2 regions of the Allobosea sp. RAC05 genome follow, and region 2 is predicted to be linked to the other one. Evidence: predicted binding sites of a transcription regulator. Region 2 holds the regulator's gene; the other holds the start of a gene.
The links. Region 2 encodes HrcA, which represses chaperone genes, less so after heat shock. Its sites were predicted from a motif close to GTTAGCACTCNCNNNNNGNGAGTGCTAAC; they were not measured.
Positions count from the first base shown of each region.

Region 1: a site for HrcA is predicted at 1,076-1,104, ahead of groES (co-chaperone GroES). Genes of this name have one in related genera too.

Region 1 is NZ_CP016464.1:1,844,127-1,850,154, reverse strand. It holds gene BSY19_RS12190 (PaaI family thioesterase) at 1-387, opposite strand, end outside; gene BSY19_RS12185 (MarR family winged helix-turn-helix transcriptional regulator) at 452-919, opposite strand; gene groES (co-chaperone GroES) at 1,168-1,455, shown strand; gene groL (chaperonin GroEL) at 1,504-3,141, shown strand; gene phnD (phosphate/phosphite/phosphonate ABC transporter substrate-binding protein) at 3,316-4,245, shown strand; gene BSY19_RS12165 (ABC transporter ATP-binding protein/permease) at 4,427-6,028, shown strand, end outside.
Region 2 is NZ_CP016464.1:617,565-623,592, reverse strand. It holds gene BSY19_RS06475 (GNAT family N-acetyltransferase) at 1-236, shown strand, start outside; gene BSY19_RS06470 (DUF3297 family protein) at 243-491, opposite strand; gene BSY19_RS06465 (ankyrin repeat domain-containing protein) at 585-1,202, opposite strand; gene hrcA (heat-inducible transcriptional repressor HrcA) at 1,241-2,326, opposite strand; gene rph (ribonuclease PH) at 2,475-3,191, shown strand; gene rdgB (RdgB/HAM1 family non-canonical purine NTP pyrophosphatase) at 3,345-3,980, shown strand; gene hemW (radical SAM family heme chaperone HemW) at 3,977-5,176, shown strand; gene BSY19_RS06440 (penicillin-binding protein activator) at 5,185-6,028, opposite strand, start outside.

The sequences.
Region 1 (6,028 bases), 1.2 Mb from region 2:
CGCCACCGTGCCGCCGCGGTGGATGACCTTGCCCTCACAGCGCACGATGCCGCTCTCGGGCATGACCGGGCGGACATAGTTCAGCTTCATCTCCAGGGTGGTGTAGCCCTCGCCGGGCTTCAGCGTCGCATGGGTGGCGCAGGCCATTGCGGAATCGAGGATCGTCGCGGTCCAGCCGCCATGGACCGTGCCGAGCGGGTTGAAGAAGCGCGCCGAGGGACGCCCGGTGAAGACCACCCTGCCCTCCTCCACCTCGACAAGATCGAGATCCATCGCATCGGCAAAGGGCGGGCCAGGATGGCGGCCCTCGATCATGCCGCGCAGGAAATCGAGGCCGCTGCCTGCCAGCAGCGTCTCCCGCGATACCACTCCGACGTCGCGCGCCATGGCCGGCCCTCAATTTCGTGTATCTACACGATAAGGGCTCGCCCGAGGCTCGGTCAAGCCGTCGTCAGCCGGCTCCGCGCGCCACGCGCCGCAGCGCCTTGAGACGGTCGCGCATATGGCTCCAGTCGTCCTTGCCGAGCCCGCCCTCGATCCTCTCCTGCGCGGCGCGCCAGTGCGGGATTGCCGCGTCGATGGCGGCTCGCCCCTTCGGCGTCACGCCATAGATCGACGCCCTGCCCTTGCAGGCGACCGGCTCGATCAGCCCCTCCGCCGCGAGCAGCTGGAGATTCCGGGTCAGAGAGGTGCGCTCCAGCGCGAAGCGCTCCGCCAGTTCGGTGACCGAGCGCCAGGCGCCGGTGCTCAGCGCCGAGAGCAGCACGAACTGGGTGATCTTCAGCCCGCTCGAGCGCATCGCCTCGTCATAGGCGCGGGTGACGGCGCGCGCCGTCATCCGCACATGTAGCGCGACGCAGGTGCGGGCGATGTCGTCGAGGAGCTCAGGCGTGGCGGGCGACGGATCGGGGGTGGTCATGGTGCCATGGTAGCGCCTTCCGCCCGGCTTGGCAGCCGCCAAGTCCTGGAGCCGGGTCCGGACTCCCCCGCATTCACCATCAGCGTCCGAGGGCGCGTCATTCCCGTGGTTGTTTTCTTGACTCCGGGAGGGGGCAGCCCTATCTCCGCGCCATCGGTTAGCACTCGCCCATGGGGACTGCTAACAGATACCCGCGCGGGCGGATCCTGAGGCCCGCATCGAATTTGTACCGAGAGGAAGACAGAACCATGAAGTTCCGTCCGCTGCATGACCGCGTTGTGGTCCGCCGCCTTGATGGCGAAGAGAAGACCAAGGGTGGCATCATCATCCCCGACACCGCCAAGGAGAAGCCGCAGGAGGGCGAGATCGTCGCCGTCGGCCCCGGCGCCCGTGACGAAGCCGGCAAGCTCGTGGCCCTGGACGTCAAGAAGGGCGACCGCGTCCTTTTCGGCAAGTGGTCCGGCACCGAGGTGAAGATCGATGGTCAGGACCTCCTGATCATGAAGGAATCCGACATCATGGGCGTCATCGGCTGATAGCCGCCTGACTTTCCCTTTCCGTTTGCATTCCAAGGAGTAGCTCTCATGGCTGCCAAAGAAGTCCGCTTTTCCACCGATGCGCGCGACAAGATGCTGCGCGGCGTCGACATCCTCGCCAACGCGGTCAAGGTCACGCTCGGTCCCAAGGGCCGCAACGTCGTGATCGAGAAGTCGTTCGGCGCTCCCCGCATCACCAAGGACGGCGTCACCGTCGCCAAGGAGATCGAGCTCGCCGACAAGTTCGAGAACATGGGCGCCCAGATGGTTCGCGAAGTCGCGTCCCGTCAGAACGACCATGCCGGCGACGGCACCACGACCGCCACGGTCCTGGCCCAGGCCATCGTCCGTGAGGGCGCCAAGTCGGTTGCGGCCGGCATGAACCCGATGGACCTGAAGCGCGGCATCGATCTCGCCGTCGAGGCGATCGTCGCCGACCTCAAGAAGAACTCGAAGAAGGTCACCTCGAACGCCGAAGTCGCGCAGGTCGGCACGATCTCCGCCAACGGCGACGAGTCGGTCGGCAAGATGATCTCGACCGCCATGCAGAAGGTCGGCAACGAGGGTGTCATCACCGTCGAGGAGGCCAAGACCGCCGAGACCGAGCTCGACGTCGTCGAGGGCATGCAGTTCGACCGCGGCTACCTCTCGCCCTACTTCATCACCAACTCGGAGAAGATGGTCGCCGAGCTGGAAGACCCCTACATCCTGATCTTCGAGAAGAAGCTGTCCTCGCTCCAGGCGATGCTGCCGATCCTCGAGGCCGTGGTGCAGACCGGCAAGCCGCTGCTCATCATCGCCGAGGACGTCGAGGGCGAGGCTCTCGCCACGCTCGTCGTCAACAAGCTCCGTGGCGGCCTGAAGGTCGCGGCCGTCAAGGCTCCGGGCTTCGGTGACCGCCGCAAGGCCATGCTCGAGGACATCTCGATCCTGACCGCCGGCCAGATGATCTCGGAAGACCTCGGCATCAAGCTCGAGACCGTGACCCTCCAGATGCTCGGCCGCGCCAAGAAGGTGCGCATCGAGAAGGAGAACACCACGATCATCGACGGCGCCGGCAAGAAGAAGGACATCGAGGCCCGCGTTTCGCAGATCAAGGCGCAGATCGAGGAGACCACCTCGGACTACGACCGCGAGAAGCTCCAGGAGCGTCTGGCCAAGCTCGCCGGCGGCGTCGCGGTCATCCGCGTCGGCGGCGCGACCGAGGTCGAGGTCAAGGAGAAGAAGGACCGCGTCGACGACGCCCTGAACGCCACCCGCGCTGCGGTGGAAGAGGGCATCCTGCCGGGCGGCGGCGTCGCTCTGCTGCGCGCGCTCTCCTCGGTCAAGTCGCTCAAGACCCAGAACGACGACCAGAAGACCGGCGTCGAGATCGTCCGCAAGGCGATCATGGCCCCGGCCCGTCAGATCGTCGACAACGCCGGCGGTGACGGCGCGGTCGTGATCGGCAAGCTGCTCGAGTCGAAGGACTACGCCTGGGGCTACAACGCCCAGACCGGCGAGTACGGCGATCTGGTCAAGGCCGGCATCATCGACCCGACCAAGGTCGTGCGCACCGCCATCCAGGACGCCGCTTCGATCGCGGGCCTGCTGATCACCACCGAGGCGATGATCGCGGAGCTCCCGAAGAAGGACTCCCCGATGCCCCCGATGGGCGGCGGCGGCATGGGCGGCATGGACTTCTGATCCAGTCCCCTTCGCTATCAGCGAAAATATGGGAAGGCCCGGCGCAAGCCGGGCCTTTTCTTTGAGCGGAGGCAGGCGGCGCGGCCGTTGCGTCACACCAGCGACATCGCTCCGTAACGGCAGCGACGCAGAACCAGCGCATGACGACGCCTTCCCACTCGCCGGAGGCCACCCATGCTCACGCGCCGCTCCCTTCTCGCCGGCTTCGGCGGTTCCTTGACCCTGCCGGCTTTGACCCTGCCGGCCTTCGCCCAGGCGGACTGGCGCCAGACCATCAAGGAAATCCGCTTCGGCGTGTCCTCGGCCGAGAACGAAGCGGCCGCGCTGGCCCGCACCCAGCCGGTCATCGACTACCTGACCAAGGCGCTCGGCGTGCCGGTCAAGCTCTACCGGGTCAGCGACTATGCCGGCCTCGTCGAGGCGATGCGCGCCGACCAGCTCGAATTCTCGCGCTTCGGACCCGCCGTCTATTCGCTCGGCCGGCGCGTGCTCGGCGACAAGCTGCAGCCGCTGTTCCGCGACGTCGACAACAACGGCCAGGAGGGCTATTTTTCCGTCATCGTCGTGCGCGCCGACAGCCCCTACCGGACCGTCGCCGATCTCAAGGGCAAGAATTTCGCCTTCGCCGACCCCAACTCGACCTCCGGCTACGCCTTCCCGTCCTATTATCTGCGCAAGCAGGGGTTCGATCCGGCCACGCATTTCAGCGGCACGGTCTTCTCCGGCAGCCATGACAATTCGGTGCTCGCGCTGGTGCGCGGCCAGTTTGAGGCCGTCGCGACCTTCCAGGTCAACGAAAACTCCGGCGTGGTGCAGCGGCTGGCCAACAAGGGGATGATCCCGCAGGGCTCGACGCGCGTGATCTGGACCTCCCCCTTGATCCCGGCGAGCCCGTTCTCGACCCGGGCCAATCTGCCCGAAGGCCTGAAGCGCGACTTCGTCGCGGCGATGATGGCGATGAAGACCGCTGCTCCCGAGGTCTTCAGGACCTTCACCGACGGCCAGGTCTCGACCTATGCCCCGGCGAAGCACGAGGACTATCTCGACGTCATCGCCGTGACCGAAGAACTGGACGCACGCCGCAAGCAGAAGCCCGGCGGCTGAACCGCCTCCTTTCGCCGACACGGCCAGGCCCGGCTCGCGCCGGGCCTGTTTCATTGCGGCGGGCCCATCGCGGCATGACAATTTGCTCATCTTGACGCTGCGCCATTGAACGGCCGCATCGGCTGCGACATGGTCGGGGCCGCGGCTTCTCCGCGATTCCAGCTCTGATCAGGACCTGCCGATGCGCAAGTTGAGTTTCGCCGTCGCCCTGCTTGCCGTCGTGGCGCTCGTCACAGGCCAGCAGAGCGGCAACGCCGGCACGATCGGGATGGGCGTCGTCGGTGCTCTGCTGGCAGCGGCGCTGTATCGCTCGACCGAGATCGCCTTCTTCCTGAAGATCTTCTCCGGCATCTTCGGCACCGAATTCGTGGTCTTCGGCGGCGGCGCGCTGCTGGCGCAGGCGGGGCTCTGGCCGAAGGACTGGATGGCGGTCGCCCCGCCGGCGAGCCTGGCGACCACGGTCGCGGTCTTCGGCATCCTGATCTACGCGATCTCGTTTGCCCCTGTGGTCCAACGGATCGCGCGGATTTCGTCGCCCTATTTTCTCTCCGACGTCTCGACCGAGGCCAATCTCTGGCTGCTCGGCCGCTACCGGGTGAGGCTCGGCCGGCTCGCGGTGGCGCTGATCGTCTTCCTCGTGGTGCTCAACCAGGCGCAGGTCGGCATCGCGCTGAGGCTGAATTTCTTCTACCGCGACTTCTACAACGCGCTGCAGAACTACGATGTCCAGGCGTTCTGGTATCAGCTGATCTGGGTGTTCGGTGTCTGGGCGACGATTTCGGTCATCAGCAACCTGGTCGAGATCGTCGGGCAGTCGGTCCTGCTGATCCGCTGGCGCGAATACATGGCCGCCGACTACAACAGCCGCTGGCTGTCGAGCGGCGCGCATTACCGCATGTCGCTGGCCGGAACCGCCGACAATCCCGACCAGCGCATCGCCGAAGACACGCGCGCCTTCCTCAACCAGACCTACGCCTTCTCGCTGACGCTGCTCACGCAGGTGTCGACGCTGGTCTCGTTCTCGATCATCCTCTGGTCGCTGCCCGTGACGATCAAGGTGCCGGGCACCGACATCATCATTCCCGGCTTCATCTTCTGGGCGACGTTCCTGTATGCGGCACTGGCGACCTGGATCACGCATCTGATCGGCCGCCACCTGATCCCGCTCGAATTCGAGCAGGAGCGGCGCGAGGCGGATTTCCGCTTCTCGATGGCGCGCCTGCGCGAATATTCGGAACAGATCGCCTCGATGCGCGGCGAGAAGGCCGAGTTGCAGCATCTCGGCCAGCGCTTCCGCGCCATCGTGGCCAATTTCTTCGAGCTGATGTGGCGCAAGCTGAAGATCACGAGCTTCACGCTGTCCTACAACCAGGCCAATGTCGTCATCCCGTTCCTGCTGCTGGCCCCCGGCTACTTCGCCAAGGAGTTCCAGCTGGGCACCCTGACGCAGACCTCCTCGGCGTTCGGCCGGGTCGAGTCGGCGCTCTCCTTCATCATCAACAGCTACCAGTCGATCGCGTCCTACCTCGCTTCGATCAACCGTCTCACGAGCTTCGAGACCGCGATCGCACAGGCGCAGGCGGCCGGTGTCGGTGACAAGACGATCCACCGCGAGCGCGCGCCCGATCGCAACGTGCATGTCGGCGGCGCGGTGCTGACGCTGCCCAATGGCGCGCCGATCGTGCGCGTCGACAGTCTCGATCTCGGCCAGGCGCGGCGGACGCTGCTGATCGGGCCATCGGGCTCGGGCAAATCGACGCTGTTTCGGGCGATTGCCGGCATC
Region 2 (6,028 bases):
TGGTGCATTCCAGTGCACGCAGGCGCGGTCTCGGCGCAGCCCTGATGCAGGCGGCGGAGACGGCGGCGCGACAGGCGAAGCGCGACTTGCTCGTGCTCGACACCGACGAGCACGGTGCGGCCCGCCGGCTCTACGGCAAGCTCGGCTGGACCGAACTCGGCACGGTCCCGCGCTACGCGCTGATGCCGGATGGAAGCGACTGCGGCTCGACGTTTTTCTACAAGGATCTGCGCTGAGGCGGTTCAGCCCTCGGTGGGCTGGCGAAAATACGGCTCGACCTCGCCCTTGAGCTTCACCGTCATCGGGTTGCCGAAGCGGTCCTTGGCGTTGCCGGCTGTGAGGCGCACCCAGCCCTCGCTGACGCAGTATTCCTCGACATTGGTCTTCTCGACGCCCTTGAAGCGGATGCCGATGTCCCGCGCCAGCAGTTCCTCGTTGTAAAACGGGCTGTTGGGGTTGGAGGAGAGGCGGTCGGGCAGCGTGTCGGTCATGGCGGAAGCCTTAGGGATCGCGTGTCGGATGGCGGCCAGGCCGCGTTGGCGCACAGGTAGCGCGATCCGGCGGCGATGCCAAATCGCGCGGTTTCAGCGGCCGCCGGCCTGTTCGATCAGGCGCGCGATCGCCTGCTGGCCGCGCTGGCGGGCATGAGCCAGCGGTGTCACGCCGTCCTTGTCGGCGAGGCTGGGATTGGCGCCGGCGTCGAGAACCAGCCGCGCGACCTGCTGGTGGCGCGCGCCGCCATCGCCCAGGATCACGATCTCCAGCAGGCAGGTCCAGCCGAGATCGTTGACGTGATCGAGGTCGATGCCGCTGGTCAGCAGGAGCTTGACCGCGTCGACATGGGCCCGCTCGCAGGCAGGAATCAGCGCATTGCCGCCATAGCGGTTGCGGATCGAGAGGTCTGGCCGGCGCGGCAGCATCGCGGCGATGATCTCGGCCCGGCCCAAGGCTCCTGCGAGCAGCCAGGGCGTGTCGCGGTTGGCGGCCTGCGTGTTGGGGCTCGCGCCGGCATCGAGCAGGGTCTTCGCGACGGAGACATGATCGCCGGCGACCGCGCGCAGCAAGGCCGACCGGCCCTGTGCATCCTGGGCGTCGAGTGGAGCGCCGATTTGGATCAGGCGCGTGACCTCGTCGACACGCCCGGCGGCGGCAGCCTCGATCAGGGCGGCGCCAGCGGCCAGGGCGGGACTGCACGTCATCATGATCCCCAGGGCGAACCCGCACCAAGAGCGGATCGGCCTCACCGCGCCCCGTCCAGCAACCGCCCGACCACCTTGGCCGTGTAGTCCACCATCGGCACGATGCGGGCGTAGTTCAGCCGGGTCGGGCCGATGATGCCGACGACGCCGACGATGCGCTGCTCGGAGTCGCGGAAGGGGGCCGCCACCATCGAGGAGCCGGACATCGAGAACAGCTTGTTCTCCGAGCCGATGAAGATGCGCACGCCGTCGCCGGCTTCCGCCCGCGCCAGCAGGTCGATGACGTCGGTCTGGGTTTCGAGATCGCCGAAGAGCAGGCGGATGCGCTCGAGATCCTCCTGCGCCTTGAGATCCTCCAGCAGATTGGCCTGGCCGCGCACGATGAGGTGGCGGTCGGAACTCGGGCCCGAGGAGGTGGCGATGCCGCTCTCGACCAGCCTCGCGGTCAGCGAGTCGAGCTCGCGCTCCATCTGCTCGCGATGCTGGGCGATCTCGGCGCGCAACTCGCCCAGCGTCTTGCCGAGGATGCGGGCGTTGAGGAAGTTGGCGGCCTCCGTCAGCGCGGAGGCCGGGAGACCGGCCGGCAGGCTCAGGAGCCGGTTCTCGACCGTGCCGTCATCGGCGACCAGCACGACGAGCGCGCGTGTCGGATCGAGCCGGACGAACTCGATATGCTTCAGCCGGGCATTGGCCTTGGTCGTGACGACGACGCCCGCCCCGCGCGAGAGGCCCGAGAGCAGGGCCGAGGCCTCGGTCAGCGTGCCATCGAGCGTGCGGCCGGTGGCAGCGGCCTTCATCTGCGCCTCGATGCGGGTGCGCTCGTCGGAGGTCAGATTGCCGACCTCCATCATCGCGTCGACGAAGAAGCGCAGGCCCCGCTCGGTCGGCAGGCGCCCGGCCGAGGTGTGGGGGGCGTAGATCAGCCCCGCCAGTTCGAGATCGGTCATGACGTTGCGCACCGTCGCCGGCGACAGCGCCATCGGCAGCAGGCGGGCGATGTTGCGCGAGCCGACCGGCTCGCCCGTGGTCAGGAAACCATCGACGATCTGGCGGAAGATCTCGCGCGAGCGCTGATCGGTCTCGATCAACCCGCTGGCTGTGTCGGGACGCGGCGTGTGAGCGCTCATCTGCGGCGAAACGGCTTTCTCGACATGGGCTTATTGTTGATCCGGACCGGCGCCCGATCAAGCGAAAACGCGTGCGACCCCTGTCCGCCTTGCCGCACCCGCGGCGACCGCCTACAAGCCGCCAACCCCGAACAATCAGGATATCGCCATGCGACCCTCGAAACGCGCCGCAGACGAAATGCGCAAGGTCACGCTCGAACGCGGCGTCGTGCGCTATGCGGAAGGCTCCTGCATGGTCTCCTTCGGCGAGACCAAGGTGCTCTGCGCGGCCACCGTCGAGGAGAAGGGCCCGCCCTGGCTGCGCGGCACCGGCAAGGGCTGGGTCACCGCGGAATACGCCATGCTGCCGCGCGCCACGCATGAGCGCAATCGCCGCGAGGTCACCTCCGGCAAGCCGTCCGGCCGCACGCAGGAGATCCAGCGGCTGGTCGGGCGTTCGCTTCGCGCCGTGGTCGACCTGACCGCGATCGGCGAGCGCCAGATCGTCGTCGATTGCGACGTGCTCCAGGCCGATGGCGGCACGCGCACGGCCTCGATCACGGGCGCCTGGGTGGCGCTGCACGACGCGCTGAAGTGGATGGAAGCACGCTCCATGCTGAAGGGCTCCAACCCGCTGAAGGACCATGTCGCGGCGATTTCCTGCGGCATCGTCGCCGGCAACCCGGTGCTCGACCTCGATTATGTCGAGGATTCCGGCGCGCAGACCGACGCGAACTTCGTCATCACCGGCTCGGGCGGCCTGGTCGAGGTTCAGGGCACGGCCGAGGGCGCGCCCTTCTCCGAGGAGGAGCTGATGGCGCTGATGCGGCTCGCCAAGGGCGGGGTAAGCAAGCTGGTGGCGCTGCAGAAGGCGGCGGTGGCCTGAACGGCCCTTTGGTTTCGCTTGTGAACCTGTCGTCATCCCGGACGCAGCGAAGCGGAGATCCGGGATCCATGCCTGAACCCTCACCGGAAGCGTTCCGGCATGGATCCCGGGTCAAGCCCGGGATGACAGCGAGGGTCCGGAGGACAACGAACGATGCTTGAACACCGCCTCCTCACCGGCAAGGTCGTGATCGCGACCCACAACAAGGGCAAGCTCGTCGAGATGCGCGAGCTGATGGCGCCGTTCGGGATCGAGCTGGTCTCGGCCGGGGAACTCGGCCTGCCGGAGCCCGACGAGACCGGCTACATGTTCTCCGAGAACGCCGCGATCAAGGCTCATGCGGCTGCGAAGGCGTCTGGCCTGCCGGCGCTGTCGGACGATTCCGGGCTCTGCGTCGATGCGCTGGACGGCGCGCCGGGGCTGTTCTCGGCGAACTGGGCCGGGCCGGGCAAGGACTTCAAGCCGGCGATGGCGCGCGTGCTGGCCGAGATGGCCAAGCGCGGTGCGACGGCACCGGACCAGCGCAAGGCGCATTTCGTCTCGGCGCTGGTGATCGCCTGGCCGGATGGCCATGAGGAGCTGTTCGAGGGGCGCGTCCATGGCCGCATCGTCGATGCCCCGCGCGGCAGCGGCGGCTTCGGCTACAACCCGATCTTTCAGCCGGACGGCTACGACGTGACCTTCGCGGAGATGACGAGCACCGTGAAGAGTGGCGTGGATGACGCGCTGTCGCATCGGGCCAAAGCCTTCAAGCTGCTGGCGGCCGCCTGCCTCAGGGCTCCGGCGTGAGCGGCGCGGCCGCCCTCGCACCGACCTCCCCGATCCTGCATCCCACAGCGGCTGCGGGCTTCGCCGTCTATGTGCACTGGCCGTTCTGCCTGGCCAAATGCCCCTATTGCGACTTCAACAGCCATGTCCGGCTGCAGCCGCCCGACCAGGCCCGCTATGTCGCGGCCTTCCGGCGCGAGATCGCCCATCGGGCCGCGCTGGCGCCGGGCCGGACCGTCACCTCGATCTTCTTCGGCGGCGGCACGCCCTCGCTGATGGAAGGCCGCACCGTCGGTGCCATCCTCGACGCCATCGGCGAGGCCTGGGCGATCGACCCGCATTGCGAGGTCTCGCTGGAGGCCAACCCGACCAGCGTCGAGGCCGGCCGTTTCGCCGATTTCCGGGCCGCCGGCGTCAACCGGGTTTCGCTCGGCGTGCAGGCGCTGAACGATGCCGATCTCAAGGCGCTCGGGCGGATGCATTCGACGCAAGAGGCGCTCGATGCGGTCGCGATCGCGCGGAAATACTTCGAGCGCTACTCCTTCGACCTGATCTATGCCCGCTCGCCGCACCAGACGCCGGATCTGTGGCGGGCGGAGCTGGAGCTGGCGATCAGCCATGCCGCGGAGCATCTCTCGCTCTACCAGCTCACCATCGAGCCCGACACGATGTTCGAGCGCCTGTTCAAGGCCGGCAAGCTCGCCGTGCCGGACCATGAGGCGGGGGCTGCGCTCTACGAGATCACGCAGGAGATCACAGCCAAGCATGGCTTGCCTGTCTACGAGATCTCCAACCACGCCCGTCCCGGCGCGGAATGCCGGCACAACCTCGTCTACTGGCGCTATGGCGAATATGCCGGCATCGGGCCCGGCGCCCATGGGCGGCTGGTCACCGACGAGGGGCGGATGGCGCATTCGACCGAGAAGCGGCCCGAGGCCTGGCTCGAGCGCGTCGAGGCGGAGGGCCAGGCGCTGGTCGAGAACGAGCGGCTCAACGCCGAGGCGCAGGGCGACGAATATCTGCTGATGGGGCTGCGGCTGGTCGAGGGCATCGATCCGGCCGTGTTCAAGGCGCTGTCGGGCCGCGCGCTGAACGAGCGGCGCGTGACCAGCCTCGTGCTCGACCGGCTGCTCGTCCGCAAGCCTGGCGGCACGCTCGCCTGCACGCCCGAGGGCGCGCTGGTGCTGGACGCGGTGGTGGCGGATCTGGCGGCGTAAAGCGGCCCCTACTGCGTGCGCGGTCCGAGATCGCGCGGGGCGGCGTTGATGGTGACGATCTGGCCGTTGCGCAGTTCGAGCACGGCGAGCCCGCGGTCATTCTGCCCGTCGGGGCGGAAGCGGAAGACGCCGTCCGCGCCGGCGAAGCCCGAGGCGTTGGTCAGCACCGACTCCGAGAAGCGCTGCGACCCCTGCGTGCGCGCCAGCGCCGCCGCCAGCGAGACCGCGTCATAGGCGAGCGTCGCCGTGCGCGTCGGCGCGCTGTTGAAACGCGTCTGGTAGCGGCCGGCGAAGGCGTTGAAGCCGGCCGTGTCGGGCGAGGCGAACCAGCCGCCCTGGATCGCCGGTACGCGCGCGACATTGGCGTCGTTCCAGACGCCGGTGCCGAGCGGCTTCACCTTGGCGGGGTCGTAGCCCGCCTGCTGCAGGGCGAGGCCGAGCGCCGGCATGGTGTCGGCGGCGGCGGGCACGAAGAGCGCATCGGCCTGCTGCAGCGCCGGTATCAGGCGCTTCGCGGCGGCGGCCATGGCGTTCGAATCCGGCGAGAAGCGTTCGATCACGACGACGCGGCCGCCGCGCCCCGCGACCGCCTGCTGGAAGGCGGCCTCGACGACCTTGCCATAGGCGGTGTCCGGCACCAGGGCGGCGAAGGATTTGCGCCCCTGCTGCGAGGCGTAACCGATGACGCGGTTGACGTCGTTCTCGGGCGGGAACGAGAGCAGGTAGACCCCGCGGCCGGCGACATTGGTGTCGCTGGAGAAGGCGATGACCGGGCGGTTGGCGGCGCGCGCGACCTGTCCGGCCGCCTGGACGGAGGGCGCGAAGAGCGGCCCGATGAGGAGCTCGGCGCCC